Linked DNA regions of Sinorhizobium fredii NGR234. The protein of the gene in region 1 interacts with the protein of each later gene in a pairwise test. Links are inferred from orthologs where the notes say so. Each region holds a gene or a part of one and is shown in the gene's direction. Other genes may lie near its edges. The genes, in order: lysA and NGR_RS07775.

Region 1 (3,137 bases):
TGCGCGCCGACCGGATGAAGGCCGCCGCCGGCTCCGGCTACTCGACCGCCACGGACCTTGCCGACTGGCTGGTGCGCGAGGCGGGCCTCCCGTTCCGCGACGCCCATCACGTCACCGGTCGCGCCGTGGCACTCGCCGAACAGAAGGGCTGCGACCTGGCCGATCTCTCGCTTGCCGACCTGCAGGCGATCAATCCCGCCATCACCGACAAGGTCTTCGACGTGCTGACCGTCGAAGCGTCGGTCGCGAGCCGCACCAGTTTCGGCGGCACGGCACCAGCCGAAGTGCGCAAGCAGATCGCCTGGTGGCGGGCACGCAATTGATGGTTTCGCTTCCGCCGGCGCGCCCCTCATCCCGCTGCCGCGACCTTCTCCCCGCAGGCGGGGAGAAGGGGGATGCCGCGCCGGCTCAAGTCCCCTCTCCCCGCCTGCGGGGAGAGGGCTAGGGTGAGGGGCAGCGATATGCGTGAAAACGTATAGATCTGCTCACACAAACAGGGTGCACAAGGCATTGAAAAACCGATAAGAGATCGCTCTATCTAGGAACAATCGGCTTCAACTTCGGCGAGGAAATGACGATGACATTGACGAAGGCGGCCCGGCTTGCGCTGCTGCTGGCGATTCCGGGCCTGGTGCTCACCGGTTGCGGGCGCAAGGGCGACCTCGACCGGCCGGGCGCCACGACCTCGATCAACACGAAAGCGCCCGCCGGGACCGCCGAACCGAAGGAGACGGTCGAGGACCGCCCCTTCCTGCTTGATCCCCTCCTCTGAGCGAGCGACACCCCGTGAACCATTTCGACTATCGCGACGGAATCCTCTACGCCGAAGACGTGCCCGTTACGGATATCGCCCGCGCCGTCGGCACGCCGTTCTACTGCTATTCCACTGCCACGCTCGAGCGCCACTATCGGGTCTTCGCGCAAGCCTTCGCCGATGTCGATGCGATGGTCTGTTACGCGATGAAGGCCAATTCCAATCAGGCCGTCCTGAAGACCCTCGGCCGGCTCGGCGCCGGCATCGACGTGGTCTCCGAAGGTGAGTTGCGTCGCGCTCTTGCCGCCGGCATTCCTGCCGAGCGGATCATGTTTTCCGGCGTCGGCAAGACCCCGCGTGAAATGGATCTGGGGCTGGAAGCCGGCATCTATTGCTTCAACGTCGAGTCCGAGCCGGAGCTGGAAATCCTCAACCAGCGGGCCGTGCGCGCCGGCAAGCAGGCGCATGTTTCCTTCCGCATCAATCCGGACGTCGACGCCCGCACCCATGCGAAGATCTCGACCGGCAAGAAGGAAAACAAGTTTGGTATTTCCTGGGAGCGGGCGCGGGCCGTCTATGCCCATGCGGCGACGCTCCCGGGTATCAAGGTGACCGGCATCGACATGCATATCGGCAGCCAGATCACCGAGCTGCAGCCCTTCGATGACGCCTTCAAGCTGTTGCGCGAACTGGTCGATACGCTGCGCTCCGATGGCCACGCCATCGACCATGTCGATATCGGCGGCGGCCTCGGCATTCCCTATCGGGAAGACAACAATCCGCCGCCGCTCCCCGATGCCTATGCCGATATCGTCAAGAACCAGCTCAAGGGCCTCGACTGCAAGATCGTCACCGAACCGGGGCGTCTGATCGTCGGCAACGCCGGCATTCTCGTCACCGAAGTGATCTATGTGAAGGATGGCGGCGAAAAGACCTTCGTCATCGTCGACGGGGCGATGAACGACCTGATCCGGCCGACCCTCTACGAGGCCTATCACGAGATCAGGCCGGTGAAGATTTCCGCCGCCAACGCGCCGCGCATCAAGGCCGACGTGGTGGGTCCTGTCTGCGAGACGGGCGACTATCTGGCGCTCGACCGGGAAATGGCAATGCCCAAGCCGGGCGACCTTTTCGCGATCGGCTCGGCAGGCGCTTACGGCGCGGTCCAAGCCGGCACCTATAACAGCCGACTTTTGGTGCCCGAGGTTCTTGTCAAGGGCGATCGTTTCCACGTGATCCGCCCGCGCAAGGACTACGATGCCCTGATCGACCTCGACTCGGTGCCGGACTGGCTTGACTGAGTTCGACGCGGCTGCGCTCGAAACGGCGCCCTTCCTGGCGATCACGTTTTGTTTTGCGTGTCGCCCTCGCCTTCGCCACAAAGGATGTTATCCTGACCTTTGACCGCCAAACGGCTGAGGGGACTGGCGGTCAAAGGAATGGAAAGGGAATATGGGCGGATGACGCTTTTCCGGCAGGATGAAACGCCACGACCGAGGTCATTCGCCAGGATGCTGGCGACGAAGCGGTTCCTGGCACGCCTGATCCTGCTGGCCGAGCAGCTCCTGCCCCGTGCGCTCGCACCCGCTTCGCTCGGTCTCCTGTTCCTCTCCGCCGGCTGGCTCGGCTTTTTCCGTGCGGCACCATTCTGGCTGCATGTCGTCGTTCTGCTCGCCTTTGTCGCCGGGCTTTTCCTGACGCTCCTGCCTCTTACCCGCGTTCGTTGGCCGGAGATCGCCGAAGCCGACAGGATGCTCGAAGACCGCAACCAGCTGCCCCACCAGGCGATCCGCGTGCAGGACGACGCGCCGGCAACCGAGGGGGCCGTCGGCGCGGCGCTCTGGCGTGAGCACCAGACGCGCATGGCGCGTCTCGTCCACGGTCTCGACACCGGTCTACCGCGGCCCGACGTGGCGCGACACGATCCTCTGGCGCTGAGGGCCGTACCGATACTGCTTGCCTGCGTCGCCTTCGCCTATTCCTATTCGAATCGCGCCGGTCTGGTGTCCGACGCGTTTCGACTGCCCGAGCGCCAGATCGCCGCTCCCGACATCCGCATCGACGCCTGGGTGACTCCGCCGGCCTATACCGGCCGCGCACCGATTTTCCTGACCGGCCGGGAGGATATGACAGCCTCCGACCGGCAGGCCGCAATCACCATACCGCAGTTCAGCGACGTCACCGTTCGCATAACAGGCGCCGGCCAGGAGACGCAGGTCAGCTACGCTGACACGGGCAACCCGCAGCCGACCATCATCCCGGCTGCGGCCGGCAAGCCGTCGCCGCAGCAGGCCGAGGCAGCGCAAGCGGTCGGAACGTCCCCGAACGGCGCCCGGAATCATCTCTTCAAGATCACCCGGGACGGCACGCTTTCGGTCGCCGG
Region 2 (3,130 bases), on another replicon or contig:
GATAGACGATCGCCGTCTCCGGAACCGTGAGCGCCGGGGTGGTGTCAAGTTCGATGCTGCCAGTGACATAGAGGCCGACGGTCGGATGGACGTCGGCGGGAAGCGCGACGTAGACGATCGCGCGGCCGGTACCCGTGCTGACGGAAGGTCCGACGAGCCTCACTTTGCCCTTGATCGGGCGATCTTCCGGTCCGTTGATCTCGACGCTCAGCCCCTCCGAGATGCGCGAAAGGTAGCGTGCCGAAACTTCGGCCTGCCATTCGATACGCTGCTGACGGATGAGGCGGAACAGCTCGGTGCCGGAGGAGACGACCGCGCCAAGCTCGGCCGAGCGCGACGTTATGAGGCCGTCGTCGACGGCCGTGATCGTCGTCTGGGCGAGCTTGATGTTCTGACTTTCGAGCGCCGCTTCTTCCGATTCAAGGCTTGCCTTTGCCGTCTGCTCATCGGTCAGCCGTTCGGTGATGTTCTGAGCGGAAAGAGCGCCCGAAGGACGAAGCTGCCGGGCTCGGTCTGCATCGGCCTTGGCCTTGGCCAGATTTGCCTTGGCGGTCTCGACGGCCGCCGCCTGCTTTCGAAGGTCCGCCACCACGCTGTCCTGTGAAAGCCGGACCAGCGTCTGCCCCTTTCTCACAACGGATCCGACATCGACCAGAACGTCGGTTATACGAAGACCGCTCGTTTCGGAGGCGATGATCGCTTCCTGCCATGGTTTCAGCCAGCCGCTTGCGGGAACCGTTTCCGGCCACTCCCGTTGCGCCGGCGCCACCAGCGAGACGGTGAGGGCGGGCGCGGCGGGCTGATCCGCAATGGCGCTACGAAAGGGAAGCAGGAGCACCGCCCCGACAAGGGCGGTGGCGAGTGGGATAAACGATCTTCTCAACGGCGTTCCTCATATTCCACGGCTTCGGCGCTCTCCCCTTATTTGCGCCAGCTCGACGGACGGTTCATTCGATCGATAGCGCGAACGGCAGGGCGGACCGTTCCCAGGCCCACGACCGACGTCGCCGTGCTCCACGAGTAGCCGGACGAACGTTAAGTGCGGTCAAGTTAGTGTTAAGCTGGGTAAAATCCCGTCGTCCGCGCGCGTTTGTGCTGTATGGGTGGCTGAGATGAATGACGGACGAAAGCAGATGAACAAGGTTCTCCTCATCGACGACGACGTCGAACTGACAACGCTTCTGCAGGAATACCTGGCCGAAGAAGGATATGATGTGGCGACCGACACGGACGGTCGCGCGGCCATCGCTGCCGCCGCCGGCAACTCTGTAGATATCATCGTGCTCGATATCATGATGCCTCGAATGAACGGGATCGAGGTGCTGCAGAGGATCAGAAAACTGAGCCAGGTCCCGGTGTTGATGCTCACAGCGCGAGGCGATGATGTCGATCGGATATCGGGCCTCAATCTCGGCGCCGACGACTACGTGCCGAAGCCCTGTTCGCCGGGAGAGCTCGCCGCGAGGCTCCGGGCAATCCTTCGTCGGGCAAGTCAGTCTGTGGTCGGTACCTCCACCGATACGCTGAAAGCCGGCCGGCTCGTCATGCATCCCGGCAACAGAACCGCCGAATGGCTCGGAGAGCCTTTGGAACTTACCGGCACGGAGTTCAGCCTGCTCGAGGTTCTCGCCCGCAATGCCGGCCAACTGGTGTCGAAGCAGGACATCTCGAAGCGGGCCTTCGGGAAACCGCTGACACCCTTCGATCGCCGCATCGACGTCCATATCAGCAGCGTTCGCCAGAAGCTCGGGCTCAGAGAGGATGGACAGTCCTGGATCCAGTCCGTCCGCGGCCAGGGCTATCAACTTCTGCTGGACTGACCATGCCCCGGCTCTTCTGGAAGTTTTTCGCGACAATCTGGCTGACGCTCGCGACAACGGTCGCGGTCATCATCCTCATGATCAACATCTTTGAGATCCCGCCTCCCGCGCGTGAACAGGAACACCGGGAGCAAACGGTCATTCTGAACCTGACCGCGAACGTGCTGACGAGGAATGGCGGGGATGCCGCCGCGCGGTTCGTCCGCGTCAGCGAGGAAACGCTACCGCTCGGCCTGACGATATCGAAGACCACGGCATCCGGGGCTTGTGCGGACGAGGGCAGGGCAGAGGTAAGATCCATCGTGAAAGACGGAATTTGCTACACGATCTCCGTTTCCGAAGGGGCGAGCGGCATTCTCGACTACCTCGCCCTGTTGATGCCGTGGATCGCCATATTCGTCTCGAGCACGATATCCGCGGCAGCACTCGCGCGGTATCTCATTCGTCCCGTCGTACATCTGCGCGACGGCTTGAGTGCACTCGCCCACGGTCGCTTCGATGTCCGTATCGGCGACAAGATGGCTGGGCGCAGGGACGAGGTCACCGCGCTTGCTCATGATTTCGATTCCAGTGCCGCGCGGCTCAAGGAGCTTCAGGATGCACAGCAGCGGCTCTTCCACGACGTTTCACATGAACTGCGATCGCCGTTATCCCGTCTGCAGGCAGTCGTCGGCGTCCTCCGGCAGAGTCCGGCAAAGCTCGATGCCATGCTGGACCGCATCGACCGGGAAGTCGAGCGGCTGGATACACTGGTGGGGGAGGTCCTGACGCTGGCCAGGCTGACGGCCAGGTCCGGCCTGCCGCCGACAACGCAGACTTTGGACGTCGTCGACCTCCTGAACGAAATCCTCGGCGATGCGGCGTTCGAAGCCCAGGCGCGGGACGTTTCGATCACCACGAGTGTCAACGGTGCCTTCCTCGCCGAGGTCGAAGGCGAGTTGATCTACAGGGCGCTTGAAAACGTCGTCCGCAATGCCGTCAAGTACACGGCCGAGCATTCGCAAATATCGGTGCTTTGCGAAACGACGGTCGACCTTCTCAGGATCCGCGTCACAGATCGGGGACCGGGCATGATGCGAGACGAACTTGAGCGTATCTTCCAGCCGTTCTCCCGCGGCAACGATGCGGTCCCACGCGGCGGATACGGTCTCGGCCTGGCGATCGCCCGGCAGGCCGTCGAGCGCCATGGCGGGCGGGTCTACGCATCGCTGCCGGACGCAGGCGGTCTCGCCATTACTCTCGAACTTCCGCGCAAGCCGACAGCGCATCGTCCGTTGGACGATCAAGCCTGATACGAATGAAGACCCCGG

What was found.
Region 2: the proteins of lysA (region 1) and NGR_RS07775 interact in binary tests that used the Escherichia coli proteins (3 or more experiments, as listed by UniProt). The link is inferred for Sinorhizobium fredii NGR234 from one-to-one orthologs.

The regions. Positions count from the first base shown.
Region 1 is NC_012587.1:2,807,856-2,810,992, forward strand. Bases 104-2,920 are described here. They hold lysA (diaminopimelate decarboxylase), read left to right. Parts: upstream 104-786; coding sequence 787-2,055; downstream 2,056-2,920. Other genes in these bases: argH (argininosuccinate lyase), read left to right, coding at 104-323; lptM (LPS translocon maturation chaperone LptM), read left to right, coding at 578-772; NGR_RS24635 (TIGR02302 family protein), read left to right, coding at 2,215-2,920. Also shown: more of argH, read left to right, coding at 1-103; more of NGR_RS24635, read left to right, coding at 2,921-3,137. UniProt on the Escherichia coli protein: Specifically catalyzes the decarboxylation of meso-diaminopimelate (meso-DAP) to L-lysine. Is not active against the DD- or LL-isomers of diaminopimelate.
Region 2 is NC_012586.1:1,641,604-1,644,733, reverse strand. What follows is about bases 167-2,976. They hold NGR_RS07775 (response regulator), read left to right. Parts: upstream 167-1,133; coding sequence 1,134-1,820; downstream 1,821-2,976. Other genes in these bases: NGR_RS07770 (HAMP domain-containing sensor histidine kinase), read left to right, coding at 1,823-2,976; NGR_RS07780 (efflux RND transporter periplasmic adaptor subunit), read right to left, coding at 167-883. In the rest of the region: more of NGR_RS07780, read right to left, coding at 1-166; more of NGR_RS07770, read left to right, coding at 2,977-3,112. UniProt on the Escherichia coli protein: Response regulator member of the two-component regulatory system CpxA/CpxR which responds to envelope stress response by activating expression of downstream genes including cpxP, degP, dsbA and ppiA.